Regions from separate parts of the Luteibacter sp. CQ10 genome, predicted to be linked through region 2. Evidence: riboswitches for the same ligand, from Rfam matches in the RefSeq annotation. Region 2 holds a riboswitch; each other region holds the start of a gene.
The links. Region 2 has a riboswitch for cobalamin ahead of JNG39_RS18355 (ribonucleoside-diphosphate reductase subunit alpha). Riboswitches for the same ligand answer to the same signal wherever they lie in the genome.

Region 1 (7,576 bases), on a different contig from region 2:
TCGGACGAGGCCTTGGAGTGGGGTTACCTCAACAGCCGTTTCCAGACCGGCCTGCGCAACCTCATGGACAAGGCCGTGCTCACCCATCGTGACCTCGAGCCGGTGGCGCGTCGCTTCCGCATCGTCGACGAGATTCCCTTCGACTTCCAGCGCCGCCGCATGTCGGTGGTGGTGACCGACGGCCGCGACGAGCAGCTGGTGGTCTGCAAGGGCGCGGTGGAGGAAATGCTCGCCATCTGCACGCAGGCGCGTACCGGCGACGTCGTCGAGCCGATGACCGACGAGAAGCGCCGGGAAATCCGTGCGATGACCCGTCGCCTCAACGAGGACGGCCTGCGCGTGCTCGTGGTAGCCGTGCGCCACGACCCCATCGGCGACCGCGCCTATGGCGTGGCCGACGAGTCCGGCCTGACCGCCGTGGGCTGCCTGGCCTTCCTCGATCCGCCGAAGGATTCCGCCGCCACGGCCATCCGCGCGCTCAACCACCACGGCGTGGCGGTGAAGGTCATCACCGGCGACAACGAGGCGGTGACGCGCAAGATCTGCGTCGAAGTGGGCCTGGACGTGCAGGGTTCGGCCCAGGGTCGCGACATCGAAAAGCTCGACGACGATGAACTCGATGCGATGGTGGAGCGCACCACCGTCTTCGCCAAGATGTCGCCGGTGCAGAAGGCGCGCGTGGTGAAGGCCTTGCAGCGGCGTGGGCACACCGTGGGCTTCCTTGGCGACGGCATCAACGATGCCCCGGCGTTGCGCGACGCCGACGTCGGCATCTCGGTGGATACCGCCACCGACATCGCCAAGGAATCGGCCGACATCATCCTGCTCGAGAAGAACCTGATGGTGCTGGAGGAGGGTGTGGTCGAGGGCCGCATCACCTTCGGCAACATCATGAAGTACATCAAGATGACGGCCAGCTCCAACTTCGGCAACGTGTTCAGCGTGCTGGTGGCGAGCGCGTTCCTGCCGTTCCTGCCGATGCTTCCGTTGCAGATCCTCGTGCAGAACCTGCTGTACGACCTCTCGCAGCTGTCGATTCCGTTCGACCGCATGGACGAGGAATACCTGCGCAAGCCGCGCAAATGGGATGCGGGCGACATCGGCCGTTTCATGGTCTGGATCGGCCCGGTCAGCTCGGTGTTCGACATCACCACGTTCTGGCTGATGTGGCACGTCTTCGGTGCGAACGACGTCGCCCACCAGTCGCTGTTCCAGTCGGGCTGGTTCATCGAGGGCCTGCTCTCGCAGACCCTGGTGGTGCACATGATCCGCACGCGGCGCATTCCGTTCCTGCGCAGCATGGCCTCGGCGCCGGTGCTGGCGTTGACCGGCACGATCATGGTGGTGGGCATGCTGTTGCCGTTCTCGCCGCTGGGTGCGCACATCGGCATGGTGCCGCTGCCCGGCATGTATTTCGCCTGGCTGGCGCTCACCCTGGTCTGCTACTGCGTGCTGACCCAGGTGGTGAAGACGATCTACATCCGCCGCTATGGACACTGGCTGTAAGGCGGGCGTAACGACTACGACATCGCACAGGCGCGGCGGGACAGACCCGCCGCGCGGCTAACGCTGAAATACCGGCTCCTTCAACCACGGAGCCACCACGATGATCCGATCCACGCTTGCCGCCGCCCTGTTCGTCCTGCCTGCCGTCGCCTTCGCCCAGGCTACCCCGGCGCCGACCGCACCCCCGGCGCCCGCCCGGTACGCCGATATCATCAACTGGCCGACGTCCGAAGCGAGCTTCGATCGCTTCTTCAACGCCGAAACGGCGCTTGGCCGCGCCTTCGATAACGTCTGCGGCGACACCTTCTGCGAAGGCGATTTCGGCAACCTCCGCCCGATGCAGCTGCGCTGCTCGGTCGACACCACCAAGGGCACGGTCAAGCAGTGCCTGTGGACCTTCGCCGGCAGTTACGCCGACGTCAACAAGAAGACGGGTGCCGTGCAGGTCAACGCCAAGCTCTACAAGTGCAAGCTCCCGCTTGCCAAGGATACCCCGGTCGAGCAGTTCTTCCAGTTGATCGAAGGCGAAAACCCGCTCGAGTCCAAGCTGCCGATGTCCCGTGCATCGATCTACGACGGCCTGGCGACCTGCCTCTGATCGCCGTCACCGTTTCACCGGGTTAAGCCCACGGCTCGCCGCATGACGCTATGCGGCGAGCCGTTCGCTTGCCTAGGGTGGCGTACCCATCCCTCGAGGACGCTACCGATGACGCTTCGCCAAGGTTTTCTCGCGCTCGCCCTGATCTTGTCCTTTCCCGTTGCCGCGGCCGATTCGCCGCAGGCCGATATCCAGAAGGTGGTGGACACGTTCCAGACCGCCCTGCGTGCCCATGATGCGAAGACGCTCGGCTCGCTGTTCCTTCCCGAGGGCAAGAGCTGGTACACGGCGCTGGGCAAGGCATCGTTCGACTCGGTGAAGGCCAAGCATCCCGAAGTGAAGCCGTACAAGGCGGGTACATGGCAGGAGTTCGCCGACTTCGTCGGCTCGGCCAAGGGGACCGTCGAAGAGCGCTTCCATAACGTGAAGATCCATACCGATGGCACGGTCGGCACGGTGTACTTCGACTTCGAATTCCTCATGGACGGGAAGGTGGGCAACCGTGGCGCCGAAACCTGGCAGATGCTGCGCACGCCCGACGGCTGGAAGATCGTGGCGATGCTGTACTCGTCGAATTTCTGACGATTGCCCGCGAAACGCCTCGATCGTTTCACGCGCAAGCCTCGCGGGACGCGTTTCATGGTGACGCCTCGCCCTGGGTTCCTGCTTTCGCAGGAACGACGTGAGGGGCTGGAGCGGGGCGTCCGATCATGTAGCTCGTCGTTCCTGCGAGAGCAGGAACCCAGCGTCTTGCGTCGGAGGGCCCTGCAGCCTGCCTAGGTAAAGCGCATAAGGGAATCGTATCGATGCACCGCCAACCCGGCCTGGACACCCTCCGCGCCATCGCCATCGTCTGGGTGATGCTTTTCCACAGCTATTTCATCGGCGGTCTCGGCGATGGCTTCTCGCTGCTGGAAAGCTCAGGCTGGATGGGCGTCGACCTGTTCTTCGTACTCAGCGGCTATCTCATCGGAAGGCAGGTGCTCGCATCGATCGCGGCGAGCGGCACGCTCGACCTGGCCGCTTTCTACCGACGGCGCATGTTGCGCATCCTGCCCGCGTTCTTCGTGGTGCTTGTGCTTTACGTCTTCTGGCCCGCATGGCGGGAAACGCCGCTCATGCAGCCGTTGTGGCAATTTCCGACGTTCACCTTCAACCTGCTTTTCGACGCGCCGGATCGTTACGCCTTCTCGCACGTCTGGTCGCTGTGCGTCGAAGAACACTTCTATCTCGTGTTTCCGTTTCTCGCCCTGGCCGTGGCGAAGCGACCGTCGATGCGACGCTTCGCGTCGATCGGCGTGGCGGTGGTGCTGGGCGGCATCGGTCTGCGTGCATGGCTGTGGGAAACGCAGGTGGCGGGGGCAGGCGGTCCGGCGTATCTGCGCTACCTCTACTACCCCACGTACGCCCGGCTCGACGGCCTCGTCGCCGGCGTGGCCTTGGCGGCCTGCGCGGTGTATCGGTCGCGGTGGATGGCGTGGGTGCACGCGAATCCCGGCCGGATCGCGTTCTGCGCGATCCTCCTGCTCGGCGGTTGCCTGGCGCTGTTCACCGGCAAGCGCACCGCATTCTGGCCGTGCGTGATCGGTTACCCGCTGTTGGCGGCGGCCATGGCGGGTTTCGTGGCGGCGTCGAGCGGACAGGCCGGTCCGATGGCGATCCGGATTCCCGGCGCGGCGTGGCTGGCCCGCGCGTCGTACAGCCTCTACCTCAGCCACAAGGGCGTTTTCACGCTCACGGCGGCCCTGCTGGGCAGCCATCTGGACGGCCATCGCATCCTGCGCTTCGCGGTATTCGCCGTGGCCACGCTGGCCGGTGGCGCCTTGCTTCACTACGCGGTGGAGCGCCCCTTCCTGCGCTGGCGTGATCGTACGGTCGTTCGCCGTGCGCACCTGGGCATGGCCGGGCAATTGACGAAGGTCGAATGACCTATTCGTCAAGCATTGAGAAATGACTCACGCCAGCAGTGCGACGGTAGCGTGCAGATGGCCCCTATCCATGGGGGGCAACGCAGAGACTTCTTCGTGTGGTGCCCGGCGCACGATGCTGTGAAACAGCATTGTTTTTCCGTGCGTTTCGAGCGTAGGGCGTAGACCGATTCGATGTCAGGCAAGCGCCGATTCGCGCCGGGTCGGCAACGCCGTTTCGCGGGAGTGATAGCGTGCCTACGTGTCCCATGCGTGAGCGCAAAGTATGCATAGAAGTGTTCCTTCGGCGAGCAAAAAAATGCTCCGTTCGAAAAAATCATGCATGGGGCACGTTTCTCGTCTCAATCAAACATTGATGCCAGCCTTGGGGCGCGTTAGGTGATTCCAAGGAATGTCGGTATCTGGAGGAAACTGGATTGAACCTCTGCAGAAAAAATAAGCGACGGAAGATGTCGCGGACATTGCTTTTTGTCGTGGGTTGCAGTGTTCTGGCCGCGCTATCTCCAAACCGGAGCGACGCCTCGCAGACCACGTTATCGTCGATGAGCATCTCTGATCGGGACGCATTGACACTGAAGATCAATGCGGCCGCAAATGAGTTCGCCAACGTCCGGCCACACTTCGAAAATGATCATCTTCCGATCCATATAACGGCGATACTTGACCCGGTTTCGGAGTCGCTGATCGTGCATATGGACGAGCGATTCGGTCCGATTTCGGCGTATGTGGAGATGGAGGATTTCGAGCACGGTCTATGGTTGACCCTTGAACCTTTATTGGAGAACGTTCCATCCGTTCGAGGGCTGGAGCTAAGGTTTGGTGGAAAGGATATGTACTTCTGGTTTCCTGAGGAAAGAAGTCCACCGGAGGTGAAGAGGGTTGAGATGAGTAATCGAAACGGCCGGTTCTCTCCCGTTGTAGCTGTCGCTGCTGGCCATGGATACTATTTTCATCACGGCTACAACGATTGGCGTCCTCAACGGTCGATGCATAACGGAATTCTTGAGGACGAAATATCCGTTACTTTTGCGACTCTACTTTATGCAGAGCTTTACTTGGCAAGCATGTCCCCGGTAGATGTCAGGGAGAGCAAATTTGGAAAGCATAAGCCAAGCGGGCAGCCATACTACATGATGGCTGCCAGGTATCTCCTTGAAGAGTCTATCCCCGAAAGGCCGGATATATGGCATTCTCTTCCTGATTCGACGGAAGTCTTGCGTGAGCGTGACGAGGATATCCGGAGTCGTCCGTTATATGCGAACGCTATCGGGGCAGAGGCGGTGTTTCATGTGCATACGAATGCATCCGATGATGGATCCGTTCGTGGCACAAGGGCGTTTGTACAAAAGGGTCGTGATGAGTCGGTAAAGCTTGCGAACTCCGTATTGTGCTATATGAAGGAGCAGATTCACGCGCAGGAAAAGTTCGCTGGCTTTCCGGTTGCAGCTTCACCTCAGGACGGTAATCACGGTGAAAACCGCCTTGCTTCGATGCCTTCCGTCATTATCGAGGTAGGCTTCCATACGAATTCCGAAGACGCAAAAGCCTTGAAGGATATCGACTTTCAGAGTGCTTCGATGCGAGGGGTCGCGAAAGGCTACAAGCTGTTCAAGGAAGGAAAGGGATGCGAGGAATTTTCCGTCGAAGCGCCGGCTGCGGCCGAGGGGATGGTCGATGATCTGGTATCGATTCCCGTGCGCAAGGTAAGAGGGTTTCCGAGTTTTCCCGTGACTGTGGTAGCGAGTCGCAAGGAGTGTGCGGCGGGTAGCTCGTGCGAATCCGCTTCCGGGAGGGCTAAAGACGAAAGCGCCATGTCTGAGTTTGCGCTCGGCTATAAATGCGTTGAAGCGGACGTCGCACGTTCTCCTTTCACGATGGTGGTGAGTGGAAAAGACTCGGATGACGTATTCGCGAAGCCTGTTGAAATCTCTCTGACGTGCAAACCTCGACCGGTAGAGCCGGAGAGCGTTTAGGTTTTAACCCCGCGCGGCCTAGTCGTGCTCCAAGGTCGTCCGGTTTAAGGCTCCTGCAAGGGATTTGCAGATTCCGGCTTCCTTTGCGCCGAGTCGACCAACACGGCCGCCGTTCAGCTACACTTGCCAGGCCCAAGGTGATCCCCGGCTTATCAAGCCGGGGATTGAAACGGGAATCCGGTGACGCGCCGTTTTCTTCGAAAACGCGCCATTCCGGAGCTGCCCCCGCAACGGTAAGCGAGTCAACGACCGGCTTCATGCCACTGTGCCCATGGCACGGGAAGGCGCCGGTCCGATGGGATGCCCTCCCATGCCCGCAAGCCCGGAGACCGGCCTCGAGGCGACACCGGACTGGCGGAGGGCCTGTCGAGGGTGGCCGTCCGCGATTCGCCGGCACTCCTTCGTCTCCCCTTTCGTCCGTCCCCGCATCCATGCCGCGCGGGTTGGCGCGGTTCGTAGGGAGTGACACCGTGAAGTTCCGCTCGTCCCGCCTCGCGCTCGCTATCGCGACGGTTTTCGTTTTGCCCGTGACCGCCCATGCCGATGAGGCATCCACCGACCTGGACAAGGTGATGGTCACCGCCTCGCGCACCGAGCAGTCGGCCACGCAGGTGCTCGCCGCGTCCACGGTGATCGACCGCGCCGACATCGAGCGCCTTCAGCCGAACTCCGTCGCCGACCTGCTGCGCGCCGTGCCGGGCGTGTCCATCGCCAACAACGGCGGTCCGGGCAAATCCACGTCGGTGTTCCTGCGCGGCACCGAGTCCGACCATGTACTGGTGCTGGTCGACGGCGTGCGCATCGGCTCGGCCACATCGGGCACGGCCGCCTTCCAGGACATCCCGGTCGACCAGATCGAGCGCATCGAGATCGTCCGCGGCCCGTATTCGAGCCTCTACGGCTCCGAAGCCCTCGGCGGTGTCATCCAGATCTTCACCCGTCATCCGCAGGGCACGTTCGTGCCCAGTTTCTCGGTGGGTGTCGGCAGCTGGTCGACGTTGCGCGGTTCGGCGGGTTTCGCCGGTAGCGGCAAGAACGGCTGGTACGCGGTGGAAGCCACCCACGACCAGACCGACGGCATCAATGCCTGCCGCGGCAAGCCCAGCCCGGGTGGCGGCGGTTGCTTCACCTATGAGCCCGATCGCGACGGTTACCGCGACAACGCGCTGTCGCTCAAGGGCGGCTGGCGTTTCGACGAGCAGTGGGACGCGGACGCGAGCGCCACGCGCAGCGAAGGCCGCAACCATTACGACGGCACCAGCAGCAACTTCGCCGAATCGACCACGCAGGCCATCGGTGGCCGCGTGCACTACCGTCCGTCGAAGGATGCGTTGATCACGCTCAACGTCGGTCGCAGCGGCGATTTCTCCACCGACTACGAGAACGGCGTCTACGCCGACACCTTCAACACGCATCGCGACATCGCTTCGTTGCAGGCCGACCTGGGCCACGTGGGCGGCAGCTACGGCCTGGCGACGGTGGGCTTCGACTGGCAGCAGGATCATGTGGTCGGCAACACGGATTATCTCGTCGACGCGCGACACAACCACGCCCTGTTCGCGCAATGGCAA
Region 2 (7,576 bases):
CGTTGATGGTGCCCATCATCACGGCCTGGTAGCGGTCGCCCGAGGCCGCATCGGCCGGGAACACCGCGTCGATCTCGGCGACCTCGGCCTCGCTCAGCGCGACGTCGTCGGCGCCGGCGTTCTCCTCCAAGTATTTCACCCGCTTGGTACCGGGAATCGGCACGATGTCCTGGCCCTTGGCCAGCACCCAGGCCAGGGCCAGCTGGCTGGGCGTGCAGCCCTTGTCGGCGGCGAATCGCTTCACCTTGTCGACGATGGCGAGGTTTTTCGTGAAGTTCTCGCCCATGAATCGCGGGTTGCCGCGGCGGTAATCGTCCTCGGCGAAGTCGTCGGGCTTCGTGATGGCGCCGGTGAGGAAGCCGCGGCCCAGCGGGCTGTAGGCCACCAGCGCGATGCCGTGTTCGCGGCAGGCGGCGAGGGTGCCGGTGGTTTCCGGGTCGCGGGTCCACAGCGAGTATTCGCTCTGCAGCGCGTGGATGGGGTGCACCTTCGCGGCGCGGGCGATGGAGGCGGCCGAGGCTTCGGAGAGGCCGAGGTAACGCACCTTGCCCTCGTCCACGAGGCGGGCCATGGCGCCGACGGTGTCCTCGATCGGCACCTCGCGATCGACGCGGTGCTGGTAGTAGAGGTCGATGTGGTCGGTCTTCAGGCGGCGCAGGCTGCCTTCCACCGACTCGCGCACGTATTCCGGGCGACCGCTGATGCCGCGTTTGGACGGGTCGTTCGGGTCGCGCACGATGCCGAACTTGGTGGCCAGGAACACCTTGTCGCGACGGCCCTGCAGCACGCGGCCGAGCAACTCCTCATTGGTGTGCGGGCCGTAGGCGTCGGAGGTGTCCCAGAACGTGATGCCCAGCTCGAGGGCGCGCTCCAGCGTGGCGATGTTTTCCTTTTCGTCGCCTTGCCCGTAGAACTCGCTCATGCCCATGCAGCCGAGGCCCTGGGCCGATACCTGGGGACCGTTCTTGCCGAGAGTGCGTGTCTTCATGCCTGTTTCCTTCGTTTCGAGGGGGCGGTGACCGGGGGCGGCGGTGCCGCGGCCTCGGCCGGGGAAGGCGCGCCGTCGGCGACGTACATCGACCGGTAGAGGGCGATCTTGTCGTCGAGGCGTTGGATGGTGTCGTTGAGGGTGGTCAGCTCCTCGCGCAGGTGCGCGGCGTGGCGAGCCAGCAGGTCGCCGCGCAAGCGGATGCTCTCGGGCGTGTCGCCCAGCCGGCGCAGGCGCACGTATTCCTGGATGTCGCGCATGGGCATGCCCGTGGCGCGCAGCTTCAGCACGAAGCCGATCAGGCGGATCTCGAGCTCGCCGTAGACCCGCTGCCCGCTGCGGCGCGGCACGGGGTCGATCAGGCCGATCTGCTCGTAGTAGCGCAGCGTGTGCGCGGTGAGGCCGGTGGCGAGGGCGGCCTCGGCGATGGTCATGGCGTGGGGCATGACCGGAAGCGTACGACTTCGAGTGCGCTCTAAGTCAATACAGGCAGGCGAAGCCTCCCTCGCTTGGTAGGAGCCGATTCATCGGCGATTCCTAACCGTGTCGCGATCCGGCTTTCGCCGCTGAAGCGGCTCCTACCAAGCGAGGTGTGGCCCGCTTGGAGGTTACGCCTCGACCGGCGTCGGCTTGTGGTCGGCATCCAGCGCGATCATCACGAAGGTGCCCCGCGTGCACAGCTCGCGCTCGCCGGTGATGAGGTCTTCGGTGTACATCGCCACGTCGACGTTCATCGAGGTGCGGCCCACGGACACCACGGTGGCGATCAGCTCCACCATCTGGCCCTTGCGCACCGGCACGTGGAAATCCACCTGCTCGGAGCGGGCCGTGACCACCACCTTGCGGGAATAGCGCGACGAGGCGAGGAAGGCGGCCTTGTCCATCCACGCCAGCGCCTGGCCGCCGAACAGCGTGCCCAGGTGGTTGGTGTGATCGGGGAAGACGATCTCCAGGAGACGGGCTTCGGTGGGGCGGGCGATGGGGAGCATGGTGGGGGTGTCTGGCATGATGGCTCCCATTCTATCGCGGAATGTTGCGCTGCCGCATCGCCGCTCCGTTGGCTTTCGCCGATGCGATCGGCTCCCACCCCTCCGGTAGCGGACATTCTATCGAAGGGGTGGAGCCGATCGTAGCGGCGACGGGATCAGAACGCCTGGTCGAACGACACCTCGCCCTGCACGCCCACCTGGTACGACGACACCCGCCGCTCGAAGAAGTTGGTGAGTTCCTGGACGTCCTGCAGGTCCATGAAGTCGAACGGGTTCTTCGCCCCGTACTTCTTCGGCATGTCCAGCTGCACGAGGCGCTGGTCGGCGCAGTATTCGAGGTACTGGCGCATGTCGTTCACCGACAGGCCGGCCACGCCGCCGGAGAGCACGTCCTGGGCGAACTGCGTCTCGCAGGCGATGGCGTCTTCCAGCATCTCTTCCACCTGCCGGCGCATTTCCTCGTCGAAGAGATCCGGCTCCTGCTCGCGCACCGTGCGCACCACGTCGAAGGCGAAGGCCATGTGGCCCGACTCGTCGCGGAACACCCAGTTGGTGCCCGAGGCGAGACCGTGCAGCAGGCCGCGCGAACGCAGGTAATACACGTAGGCGAAGGCGGCGAAGAAGAACAGGCCCTCGATGCACGCGGCGAAGCAGATGAGGTTCAGCAGGAACTGGCGGCGATGCTCGCGGGTTTCCAGGCGGTGGATGTCCTGGATCGAGTCGATCCACTTGAAGCAGAACTCGCCCTTCTGGCGGATCGAGGGGATGTTCTCGATGGCGGCGAAGGCCTTGTTGCGCTCCGACGGCTCCGGAATGTAGGTGTCCAGCAGCGTGAGGTAGAACTGCACGTGCAGCGCTTCCTCGTAGAGCTGGCGCGAGAGGAACATGCGCGCCTCGGGCGAGTTCACGTGCTGGTAGAGGTTCAGCACGAGGTTGTTCGACACGATGGTGTCGCCCGTGGCGAAGAACGCCACGAGCCGGTGGATGAGGTGGCGGTCGGCGTCCGACATCTTCGACTTCAGGTCGGTCACGTCGAGCGAGAAGTCCACTTCCTCCACCGTCCAGGTGTTGCGGATGGCGGCGCGATACATCTCGTAGAACTTCGGGTAACGCATGGGGCGCAGCGTCAGCTCGAAGCCGGGGTCGAGGAGATGCGAATCGCGGGTGATGGGGCTGGCGGACATTACTGGCAGGCCTCGCAGTATTCGGGGTTTTCGAGCGAGCAGAACACCGCGGCGGTGGCCTGTTCCTGGGCGTCGACCGGCGGCGCGACCGGTGCCGAGGCGGCCGCGCTGACCGTGGTCTTGGCGATGCGCGTGGCGGGGCGCGAGCGCAGGTAGTAGGTGGTCTTCACGCCCGACTTCCAGGCGTACATGTACATCGATGAAAGCTGGCCGATGTTCGGGTTTTCCATGAACAGGTTCAGCGACTGGCTCTGGTCGATGTACGCGCCGCGGGCGGCAGCGAGGTCGATCAATGCCTTCTGCGGCAGTTCCCACACGGTGCGGTACACCGCGCGCAGCTGGGCCGGGATGGCGGCCACGCCCTGCACCGAACCTTCGGCCAGCTTGATCTGGTCTCGGATGTCGGCGGTCCACAGGCCCAGCGTCTTCAGTTCTTCGACGAGGTAGCGGTTGACCACGAGGAAGTCGCCCGAGAGCGTCTCGCGCTTGAACAGGTTGGATACCTGCGGCTCGATGCACTCGTAGCAGCCGGCGATCGAGGCGATGGTCGCGGTGGGCGCGATGGCGATGAGCAGCGAGTTGCGCAGGCCGTGCTGCTGGATCTTCGCGCGCAGCTCGGCCCAGCGGTCGTCCTTGCCGTTGGGCGTGGCGGCCGGCCAGTAGTCGAACTGGAGCTCGCCGTTGGCGGCGCGGCTCTCGTCGAAGCCCGGATGGGCGCCGTCGCGCTCGGCGATCTCGTTGGACATCGACAGCGCGTGGAAGTAGATCTCCTCCGAGATGCGCGTGGACAGCGCGCGCGCCTCGTCGGAATCGAACGGCAGCCGCAGCTTGAAGAACACGTCCTGCAGGCCCATCACGCCCAGGCCGACGGGACGCCATTTCTCGTTGGCCGTCTTCGCCGTGGCGATCGGGTAGAAGTTGAGGTCGATCACGCGGTTGAGCTGGCGCACGGCGGTGCGCACGGTGGAGGCGAGCTTGTCGAAATCGAACGCGCCGTCGACCACGTGGCGCGAGAGGTTCACCGAGCCGAGGTTGCAGACGGCCGTTTCGCCCTCGTTGGTGACCTCGAGGATCTCGGTGCACAGGTTCGACAGGTGGATGACGTTTTCCGGACGCGCGGTCTGGTTGCTCGTGGCGTTGGAGCGATCCTTGAAGGTCATCCAGCCGTTGCCGGTCTGCGCAAGCGAACGCAGCATGCGGGCGTAGAGTTCGCGCGCCTTGATCGTCTTCACCGCCAGGCCCTCGGCCTCGGCCTTCTCGTAGGCGGCGTCGAAGGTGGCGCCCCAGGTATCGACGAAGTGCGGCACGATCTTCGGGTCGAACAGCGACCAGTCGCCGTCGCTCTCCACGCGGCGCATGAAGATGTCGGGCACCCAGTTGGCGAGGTTGAGGTTGTGCGTGCGGCGGGCGTCGTCGCCGGTGTTCTCGCGCAGTTCGAGGAATTCCTCGATGTCGGCATGCCAGCTTTCCAGGTACACGCAGGCCGCGCCCTTGCGTTTGCCGCCCTGGTTCACGGCGGCGACCGAGGCGTCGAGCGTCTTCAGCCACGGCACGAGCCCGTTGGAGTGGCCGTTGGTGCCGCGGATCAGCGAGCCGCGCGAACGGATGCGCGAATAGGCCAGGCCGATGCCGCCGGCGAACTTCGACAGCTGGGCCACGTCGCCGTACTTGGCGTAGATCGAGGCCAGGTCGTCCTGCGGCGAATCGAGCAGGAAGCACGAGGACAGCTGCTCGTGCGCGGTACCGGCGTTGAACAGCGTCGGCGAGCTGGCGAGGTATTCCAGCGAGGAGAGCATGCGGTACAGCTCGAGCGTCTCGGTCACGTCGTTGCCGCCGAGCGCGCAGGCGATGCGCATGAAGAAATACTGCGGCGTCTCGATGACGAAGCGCTTGGTCGGGTGGCGCAGCAGGTAGCGGTCATACACCGTGCGCAGGCCGAAGTATTCGAAGCGGCGCGAGGCGGCGGTGTCGATGGCGTCGTTGAGCTTGCGCGCGTTGACCTGCACGAAGTCGCGCAGGCGGGTGTTGAGGATGCCCAGTTCGGCGCCGGTGGCGATCGACTGCGAGAACGACTGGATCTCCTGCCCGGCCACTTCCTTGTCGATGAAGGCCGATAGCAGGCGCGCGGCGAGCTGGCCGTATTCCGGTTCCTCGGCGGTGAGCGCGGCGGACGTGCGGATCGAGAGCTGGTCGAGCTCCTGCGTGGTGGCGCCGTCGTAGAGGCCGCCGATCGTCTTCAGCGCCACGCGCATCGGATCGACCGAGTACAGGCCGTCGGCGCTGCGGGTCACCGCGCGCACGATCTTGTTCACGTCGACGGTTTCCTGGCCGCCGTTGCGCTTGGTCACGCGCATCTGGCCGGGGTTGTGCGGCGGGGTGAGGGCGAACGCGGGCGGGGCGTCGTTGCGGTAGCCGGCGGCGGGGGCCTTCTCGCTGCCGGGAGCGGTGGTGGGGTGGGAGGCCGTGTCGGCCGTCTCGGTGCGCTCGCGCGCGGCGGAATCCATCGTGGTCATTCTGGCGTACCCCATGAAACTGGTTCGACGCAGTGGAGACACGCGGAAACGGCCGGGACGGAGCCCGCGAAGGCTCCGGTCACGACGTGCCTCCCCGCGGAAGCCGCCACCACCCTCATCGACGCCGGTCGTGGCGTCGACTGCTGGCAGGTCTTCGGACTCGTGGACGGGGGCTTTCGCCGGGCCTACCCGGGGCTTCCCGGTCTTCGTTCAAGACCAGTGCCTCGTTCCGGGGTCGTTTCCACTTACCGCTGCGGGGCAGTTCCGGATTCGCACCGGATTCCCTATTAGTTCCGACGGGCAGTCGCGCCTCCTCGGACACCAGCGGGACACACGATATAGGCGAGGCAGGGGGAGGTCAACACAAGATGTAGGGTAAATGACCTATGTGCTTGCTTTGCCGGGCAAAGGCGGTCGCGGAGCCGGCGTCGCGGCGACGGGATGGGCCGGGACCGCCATCGCCGGCAAAGCCGGCTCCCGAAAGGCTCCGTTACATGCCCACCCACTTCTTGCCCTGCTTGAGCACCGCATCGCACACCTTGCGCGTCACCTGGGCCTTGAGATCGCCCCCGGCACCGCCCTGGGCGCCGGCCAGGTCGAGGGTCTTGCCGTCGCCGCTGCGGAGCAGGCCCTTGGCCCCGTCGAGGTAGCCCTTGTCCTGGGTGGGTTGCACGGCGGGGGTGGTGGTCTTCTTGCCCAGCTTGCTCATCAGGCCGCTGGAGGCGTCATTGCTGGCCGCCGTCGTGTCACCCGAGCCCAGCTTGCCGAGCAGCTGGTCCTTCACGCCCGCGGCGTCGCTGTGGCCGCCCAGGTAGTTATTGCTGATGCAGTACTGGATGACACCGGCGGCGTTGCCCATGCTGCCGGAGGTCAGCGAGCCCCCGGACCCGCCCATGAGGCCGCCGAGCTTGTCGAGCTGGCCGGCCGCGGCGCTGCCGCTGGCCAGGGTGAAGGTGAGCGCGAGGCCGGCGAGGACGGTCTTCATGACGTGACTCCCTATGGGCATTCGAGTGCGTCATTGATACCCCTCCTGCCGTTAGCCCGGCGTCGTCATGGCCATCGACAAAGGCCGTGCCGGAGTGCCGACAACGTGCATGGAGCTTTTACGGTGGAGGGCTGAACGCGACATCGATCCCGCGACGGTTCAGGCGGACGTCGGTCGAGGTGTAAACCATGTCCTGGCACACCTGTCAGCCATGTGTCCGGTCCGATCGATGACAAAACGTCAGCGGAGTAACCACCGCACGTCGCTTCAGTCACGGATCGGCACGGCCTAACCTGTGCTCCGTCACCCCACGGAGAAACCCCATGTACGCCATCACCGGTATCACCGGCCAGGTCGGCGCCTCGCTCGCCGAGGCCCTCACCCAGGCCGGCCGGCCTTTCCGCGCCGTCGTCCGTCAGGCCGCCAAGGGCCGCGCCTTCGCCGACTTCGCCGTGGCCGACCTCGACGACACCGCCGCGCTCACCCAGGCCTTCGACGGCGCCGAAGCGGTGTTCGTGCTGCTGCCGCCCACGTTCGATCCGTCGCCCGGCTACACCGAGTCGCGCCGTACCATCGCCTCGATACGCGAGGCCCTGCTCACGGCGAAGCCCGCCCGGGTGGTGGCGCTGTCCACCATCGGCGCCGACGCCGTCGAGGACAACCTGCTCTCGCAACTCGCGCACATGGAGCGCGAGCTCGCCACGTTGCCCATGCCGGTGACCTTCCTGCGCGCCGCGTGGTTCATCGAAAACGCGCAGTGGGACATCCCCATGGCGCGCGACGAAGGCGTCATCGACAGCTACCTGCAACCGCTCGACCGGCGCATCGCGATGGTGGCGACGAAGGACATCGGCCGCCTCGCCGCGACGCTGCTCGACGAGCCGGGACAGGGGGTTCGCGTGGTGGAACTGGAAGGA
Region 3 (7,576 bases), on a different contig from region 2:
GATGTACCGCAAGCAGCACTTCCTCTGCCTGCGCGCGGGCGACATCGGCCTGCTGAAGCCCGATCCGGCCATCCTGAAGGCCCTGGTGCTGAAGGGCCTGCCGATGGGCGCGCAGATGATCGTGATCTCCTCGTCGGCGATCATCATGATGTCGCTCGTGAACGAACACGGCTCGCAGACCACGGCCGCCTACGGCGCCGCCGTGCAGCTGTGGAACTACATCCAGATGCCCGCGTTCGCGGTGGGCATGGCGGTGTCGTCGATGGTGGCGCAGAACGTCGGCGCGCATCGCTGGGATCGCGTCGCCTCGATCGGTCGCGTCGGCATCCTCGCCAGCCTCGTGCTCACCGGCACGCTGGTGCTCGTCGTCTACGTGTTCGCCGGCGCGGCCGCCTCGATCTTCCTGGGTTCGGACAGCACGGCCCTGGGCATCGCCCGCCATCTCAACAGCCTGGTGGTGTGGTCGTACCTGCTCTTCGGCGTGACCTTCGTGTTGTTCGGCGTGGTGCGCGCCACCGGTGCCGTGATGATGCCGCTGGCGGCGCTGGCGATCTCGATGTGGGGCGTACGCTATCCCTTCGCGGTGCTGCTTGGACCCAGCTGGGGCGCCGACGCCATCTGGTGGAGCTTTCCCGTCAGTTCGGTGGTATCGCTGGCCATCGCCGCGGTGTATTACCAGAGCGGCCGGTGGAAACGGGCGAAGATGATTCCCGCCGCCGCGGCGGTATGAAAAGAAGGGCGCCTCGGCGCCCTTCTTTTCTTTACCTTTTCTTCTTGCCCTTGCGGATCGCAAGCCAGCGCTTGTAGCGCCGACGCAGCATGCGCCGGTGCTTGCGACGCGCCTTGCGCTCCTTGCGATCGTGGTTGAACAGGTAGATGGCGGGCGTGCTCAGCAGGGTGAGCAACTGCGACACGAGCAGGCCACCGACGATGGCGATGCCCAGCGGGCGACGCATTTCCGAACCCACGCCGAAGCCGATCGCCAGCGGCAACGCCGCGCCCATCGCCACGAGGGTGGTCATGGTGATCGGGCGGAAACGCACCAGCGCGGCCTGACGAATCGCCTCCACCGGCGACATGCCGTGTTCGCGTTCGGCCACCAGCGCGAAGTCGACCATGAGGATGGCGTTCTTCTTCACGATGCCGATGAGCAGCAGCACTGAAATGATCGCCATCAGAGTGAGCTGGGTCTGCGTGACCAGCATCGCGAGGAAGGCACCGCAACCCGCGGCCGGCAGCGTCGAGAGAATCGTCAGTGGGTGGATCAGGCTCTCGTAGAGCACGCCCAGCACGATGTAGACGGCGAGGATGGCACCGATCAGCAGCACCATGCCATTGGACTGCGCGTCGCGGATGCGCTGGTTGGTGCCGGTGACGTCCATGCGGATGCCCTCGGGCAGGTGGATCGCGCGCACGGCCTGTTCCACCAGCGGCGTGGCCTTGTCGGGCGTGATCTTCGGCGCGAGGTTGTAGGTGATGTCGGCCGATTCGAGCTGGTTCTGGTGGGTGACCGAGGTGGGGGCGGCACGCGGCGCGATCTTCGCCACGGCCGACAGCGGGATCATCTTGCCGGTGCTGCTCTTCACGTAGGTGTTGAGCAGCGCGTCGGCGGTGAGCGTTTCGGCTGCGGCGGCGGTCAACACCACCCAGTACTGGTTGATGTCCGAGTAGATCACCGAGATCTGGCTCTGCCCGAACGCGCCGTACAGCGCGGTATCGACCTGGCCCAGGCTCACGTTGAGCCGGCCGGCGGCGTTACGGTCCACCTCGAGCATCTGCTGCTTGCCCGTCACGTCGAAATCGCTGCCGACGTCGCGGAATTCCTTCAGTCCGCGCAGGTGGCGCACGAGCTTGAGCGTCCAGGGCTGGAGATCTTCGCCGCTGGTGCTCACCAGCTGGAAGGAGTACTGGCCGCGGTTGTTGTTGCCGCCGCCGCCACCCAGGAACTGGATCGGCGTCATGAAGACCTGCACGTCGGGCAGCTTGTCGTACTCCTTGCCCAGGCGCTCGACGATGGACTTCAACGACTCCTTGCGCTCGTTCGGTCCGTTGCCCTTCGGCTTCAGGTCGACGAACATCACGCCGTTGCTCCCCACGGCGCCGCCGTTGTCGCCACCGAGGATGGCCGTGACATCGGCGACGGTGGCGTCTTTCTGCATGATCTCGGCCACGCGCTTCAGGCGCGTGGTGAGCACCTCGGGCGAGATATTGGCGTCGGCGTTGACCTGCACCTGCAGCATGCCGGTGTCTTCGTCGGGCATGAAGTTGCCGCCCGCGGTCTTCACCACCGCGATGGCCAGACCGATCGTGGCGATGAGCAGGATGAGCGGCTGCCAGCGCATGAGGCGGCGATGGTGCATGGCCCAGTCGAGCCCGCGCTGGTAGAGGCGCAGGAAGCCCTTGTCGAAGCGCTCCAGGGCCCGTTCCATGCGGCCCGGCTGGCGCCCGGGTTCGTCGTGCCTGAGGTAGTAGGCGCACAGCGCGGGCGTGAGCGTCAGCGATACCACGGCGGAAATCAGTACCGCCGCGGCCAGGGTCACCGAGAACTCGCGCAGCAGCTTGGTGATGAGGCTGTTGCCGAACAGCAGCGGCGCGAACACCGCCACCAGCGAGAGCGTGATCGAGATCACCGTGAAACCGATCTCGCGCACGCCTTCGAGCGACGCGGGCATGGCCTCCGAGCCGTTCTCCATGTGTCGCACGATGTTCTCGATCACCACGATGGCATCGTCCACCACGAAGCCGATGCAGAGCACCAGCGCCATGAGCGACAGCGTGTTGAGCGTGTAGCCGAGCGTCCACATCACCACGAACGCACCGGCCAGCGACAGGGGCACGCTGAGCGTGGCGATGAGCGTCGGCCCCAGGCGGCGCAGGAACACCAGCATCACCAGCACCACCATCACGATGCTGATGAGCAGCGCGACCTTGACCTCGTGCAGTGCCGATTGCGTGGTCTGGGTGAGGTCGAAGATCGGGGTGATCTCGACGTCGGCGGGCAGCATGCTGCGGAAACGCGGCAGCGCCGCGCGGATGGCTTCGGCCGTGGCGATGGCGTTCGCCTCCGGGCGCCGGCTCATCTGCATCGTCACCGAGCGCTCGCCCTGGAACCACGCCGCCTGGTACTGGTCCTGCTGGCCGCTGTAGACCTTGGCGATGTCCGACAGCCTCACCGGCGTGCCGTTCTTCGAGGCGATGAGGATGCGCGCGAACTCCTCCGGCTCGTGCAGGCCGTCGTTGGCGATGACGGTCATCTGCGTCTTGCCGTCGCTCAACAGGCCCTGCGGCGAGGTGACGTTGGCCGCGCGCAGCGCATTGCCGACGTCGTTGGCGGTAAGCCCCTTGGCGGCCAGCGCGCGGGTGTCCAGTTCGATGCGCACGGCATGCGGCGTGCCGCCGAACACCTGCACGCGCGCCACGCCCGGAATCTGCGCCACCGCCGGCTTCATCTGCGTATCGACGATGTCGTAGAGCCGGTCGGGCGGCATCGTCTTGGAGGTGAGCGTCACCAGCAGCACCGGGATCTGGCTGGTGTCGAACTTGAAGTACTGCGGCGGCGCCGGCATCTGGGGCAGGTCGGCCAGCGAGGCGTTGATCGCGGCCTGCACGTCGCGCGCGGCGGCGTCCGTGTTGCGGGCCATGTTGAAGCGCACACGCACGAATCCGCTGGAGTCGTTGCTGCTGGAGTACATCTCGTCCACCCCGGGGATGCGGCCGAGGTGGCGCTCCAGGGGGGCGATGACGGTCGATGCCATCGTCTGCGCGTTGGCGCCCGGCAACTGGGCGAACACCGCCACGGCCGGCACGTCGATGGACGGCAGCGCCGCGACGCCGAGCAACTGGTAGGCCAGCGTACCGGCCAGCAGGAGGCCCGCCGCCAGCAGCGACGTGCCGATCGGCCGGCGGATGAATGGTGCGAAGAAGTTCACGTGACTCCCTGTGATCGCGAGGAAACCCTCCCCGCGCCCGCGAACTTTATCCGCCAAGGCACCATGCCGTCGCGTGTGCCTATGGTCAGGCCCCTGCCGGAAGGCAGGGGCCTGGCGTTTCGGTCCCTGCTTACTCACCGCTTCGGCTCACACCCCTTCGGTAGTGAGCCCGCTACCGAAGGGGTGGGAGCCGATCGCATCGGCGAACGGTTCAGCGCGAGGGCGAGAAGCGCACGGTGAGGTAATACGTGCGACCGAGCTGGTTGTAGTACGCGGCGGTCTCGTAACGCTTGTCGCCCACGTTCGCCACGCGCCCCTGCACGCTCCAGTCGCGGTCCACGTGCCAGGTGGCGCGCAGGTCCGCGGTGGCGTAACCGCCCAGGCGTTCGGTATTGGCGGCATCGTCGTAGCTGTATCCGGCCGCGTAGACCGAACCGCCGACCGTGAACGAACCGACGTCCTTGTCCACGTCCACGCGGGCGGTGCGCTCGGGGCGCCGGGCCAGCAGGTTGTCGTGCTCGACGCCGCCGTCGCGGTTCTTCGGTTGCTGGAAGGTGGCGTAGCCGCGCAGGTGCCAGCCGTCGACGTCGGCACCGACCTGGCCCTCGAGCCCGCGGATGCGTGCTTCGCTCACGTTGACCGGAATGAAGTGCGCATCGGAGCCGATCAGGTCGTCCACCTTGGTCTGGTAGGCGTTGACGGCCCAGTTCCACACGCCTCGGTGGGCCGACAACCCGATCTCGGCCGTGCGCGAGGTCTCCGGCTTGAGGTCGACCGGCGCGCCGTAGGGATAGAACTCGTCGTTGAACGTGGGCGCGTGGAACGCGCTGCCGTACGACGCGGTGACCTTCATGCCCTCGCCGAAGGAGAAACCGTAGGCGGCCGAGCCGGTGTCGTGGTTGCCGAACTGCTCGTTATGGTCGTGGCGGGCCACCAGCTGGATCTCGTGCGGGCCGAACACACCCTGGTAGAGCGCGAAAACGCCGGTGTTGTTGCGCTTGTCCTTGAGGTAATCGGTATCGCTGCGCAGCTTCTCCTGCTGGAAATCCACGCCGGCGCTCAGGGTCTGGCCCGTGGCGAGGGTGAAATCGTTCTGCCAGGAGGCCTGGTTGCGCTTCGAATACAGGTAGCCGACGCGGTACTTGTCCGGGTCCACCACGACAGGCGCGAAGGTGACGGGGTCGAGCACCGCCTTGCCGATCCCGTTGAGGTAGTTGTCGGCGCGATCCTGGTTCTGGCCCAGGCTTACCGACATGCGCCAGGCGGCCGCCACGTCGAAGGCCAGCTTCGCGCCGGCCACCTGCTGCGACCGGCGGGTGAGGTTCTGGAAGTCGCCGTCGTACTCGATGTCGCCCTTGCTGCGCAGCCAGCTGCCGGTCAGCTCGGTACCGTCGTCCCAGCGGTAGCCGCCCGAGAGGGCGCCGTTGTAGGTGCGCGAGGCGTCGTGGTCGGGCTCGTTGGTGAAACAGCCCTTGAAGACGTCCCCCGCGCCGACGCGACAGGCATTGATGCCGGCGGTGTACTGGCCGCCCAGGCTGGCGTTGTACCAGCCGTGCCGCGTGCCGCCGGAGACGCCGACCTGGCCCGCCGTGTAGCCGTGGCTGCCGCCGGATACCGACACGGTCGGGGTCGGCGCCTGCCCGGCCTCGCCGTGGCGGGTGAAGATCTGGATCACGCCGCCGATGGCATCCGAACCGTAGAGGCTCGAGCGGGGGCCACGCACCACCTCGATGTGGTCGATCTGCTCGACCGGCAACTGCTCGTACGCGGGCAGGCCGGCGCCCACCGTGCCCACCCGCACGCCGTCGAGCAGCACCAGGGTGTGCGCGCTGTTGGTGCCGCGCATGAACAGCGAGGTCTGCTGGCCGATGCCGCCGGTGTTGGACACCACCACGCCGGGCAAGCCGGTGAGGATATCCTGCACGCTCACCGGCTGCATGCGCTCGATGTCGTCGCGGGAGATCACGGTGACCGAGGCGATTACCTCGTCGGCCGGCGTGGGCGCGCGGTTGGCGGTCACCACCACCGGGTCGAGCCGGTCGGCCTCGTCCGCGTGGGCGACGATGGAAATCGACGACAGCAGGGCCGCCGCGAGCAGGGTCTTCTTCATGGAACGGGTTCCTCGATCACGATGCGATGGACGTCGTGGCGGAGGAAGGCGAACGGCACACGCGGACGAAGCCGCCGGGCTGTCCGGATCCGCCCGCCGCGAATCGTCCGTAACAGGAAACGCTCCCCTGAGACCTTTCTCAGAAGAGACGTCCACTCGGGCCGGTCTCCGGACTCGCGCGTCGCCACCGCTCGTGGCTCGTGACCGGCGCCTTCCCGCCCGCGAGGGCAGTGGCCGATGGCCGGTCCGAGGAGGGCCTTCCCTCCCTGCGCTTACCGTTGCGGGGGCAGTGCCGGCCTTGCCGCCCAAGCGGCGCACCGGCTTCCCGTTTCATCCCGCCGGCCGAACGCCGGTCGGGACACCCGAACGGGCGCCACTTTAGTCCCCGACGGGGTCCAAGTCACGAATTTCTAACGAGAGCTTGACATTCGCAAACATTTGCGAGTAAACGGGACGGGATGCTGTCGAACGCAAGATGTTGCGTTGACAGGGGGCGCTCGAGCCGGAGAGATACCGGGCGGGTGTGACGGCGTCGATTGAAACGTTGGGCCCGGCCATGCCGTGGAAGGGCTCGTTTGCGGTTCACTTCGGGGAGGTCACATCATGCTTCGCATCCATTCCGGCGGCCGCGTGCCGCGCCGTTCCACTCTCTGTGTCGCCCTGGCGCTCTGTTTCGCCAGCGGCTCCGTCTTCGCGCAGTCCAATGCCTCGGGCGTGGTCTTCGGTCGCGTCGCGCAGCCGGAGGGCGCCACGGTGCACCTGGAAAATCTCGATACCGGTCTCGCCCGCGACACCGGCGTCGACGCCGAAGGCCGCTACCGCGTGCCCTCGCTGCCGATCGGCCGTTACAAGGTCACGCTCGAACGCGGCGGCCAGACGGTGGAAACTCGCGATAACGTGCAGGTGAACATCGGCGGCGGCGTCGACGTTTCCTTCGCCGGCGCGAGCGCCGCGACCACCGCCTCGGCGCAGACCCTCGAAGGCGTGCAGGTCACCGGCAACGCCCTGCCGGCGATCGACGTCTCGTCGGTCGACTCGCGCACCGTGCTCACCTCGCAGCAATTGCAGAAAATCCCGCTGGCGCGTGACGTCACCGCGGCCGCGCTTCTCGCGCCCGGCGTGGTATCGGGCGATTCCCGCTACGGCAACGTGGCCTCGTTCGGTGGCTCGTCGGCGTCGGAAAACCAGTACTACATCAACGGCTACGCGGTGACCAACGCGCTCACCGGCCTGGGCTTCACCAGCCTGCCGTTCGACGCCATCGACCAGCAGCAGATCTACACCGGCGGCTACGGTGCCGAATACGGCCGCTCCACCGGTGGCGTGATCAACATCGTGACCAAGCGCGGCGGCAACGAGTGGAAGGCCGGCTTCGGGTTGTACGTCACGCCCAAGGGCCTGCGCCAGAATCCGAAGAACATCTATCGCACCAACGGCGAGCTGTACCAGTACCGCGAGGAGAACAAGAGCGGCGACACGCAGTACACCGGCTACATCAGCGGTCCGCTGATCAAGGACAAGCTGTTCCTGTTCGCCG

Region 1: linked by a shared signal. The riboswitch ahead of btuB (TonB-dependent vitamin B12 receptor) and the one ahead of JNG39_RS18355 (ribonucleoside-diphosphate reductase subunit alpha) in region 2 are both predicted to bind cobalamin.
Region 3: linked by a shared signal. The riboswitch ahead of JNG39_RS12345 (TonB-dependent receptor) and the one ahead of JNG39_RS18355 (ribonucleoside-diphosphate reductase subunit alpha) in region 2 are both predicted to bind cobalamin.

The regions. Positions count from the first base shown of each region.
Region 1 is NZ_JAEUYM010000002.1:232,920-240,495, reverse strand. It holds gene mgtA (magnesium-translocating P-type ATPase) at 1-1,506, shown strand, start outside; gene JNG39_RS09975 (hypothetical protein) at 1,607-2,104, shown strand; gene JNG39_RS09970 (hypothetical protein) at 2,213-2,686, shown strand; gene JNG39_RS09965 (acyltransferase family protein) at 2,911-4,032, shown strand; gene JNG39_RS09960 (N-acetylmuramoyl-L-alanine amidase) at 4,575-6,005, shown strand; cobalamin riboswitch at 6,124-6,358, shown strand; gene btuB (TonB-dependent vitamin B12 receptor) at 6,476-7,576, shown strand, end outside.
Region 2 is NZ_JAEUYM010000005.1:188,217-195,792, reverse strand. It holds gene JNG39_RS18375 (aldo/keto reductase) at 1-988, opposite strand, end outside; gene JNG39_RS18370 (MerR family transcriptional regulator) at 985-1,434, opposite strand; gene JNG39_RS18365 (acyl-CoA thioesterase) at 1,597-1,995, opposite strand; gene JNG39_RS18360 (ribonucleotide-diphosphate reductase subunit beta) at 2,133-3,161, opposite strand; gene JNG39_RS18355 (ribonucleoside-diphosphate reductase subunit alpha) at 3,161-5,674, opposite strand; cobalamin riboswitch at 5,802-6,015, opposite strand; gene JNG39_RS18350 (DUF2501 domain-containing protein) at 6,165-6,659, opposite strand; gene JNG39_RS18345 (NAD(P)H-binding protein) at 6,983-7,576, shown strand, end outside.
Region 3 is NZ_JAEUYM010000002.1:781,322-788,897, forward strand. It holds gene JNG39_RS12335 (MATE family efflux transporter) at 1-730, shown strand, start outside; gene JNG39_RS12340 (efflux RND transporter permease subunit) at 762-3,929, opposite strand; gene JNG39_RS12345 (TonB-dependent receptor) at 4,141-6,039, opposite strand; cobalamin riboswitch at 6,181-6,420, opposite strand; gene JNG39_RS12350 (carboxypeptidase regulatory-like domain-containing protein) at 6,643-7,576, shown strand, end outside.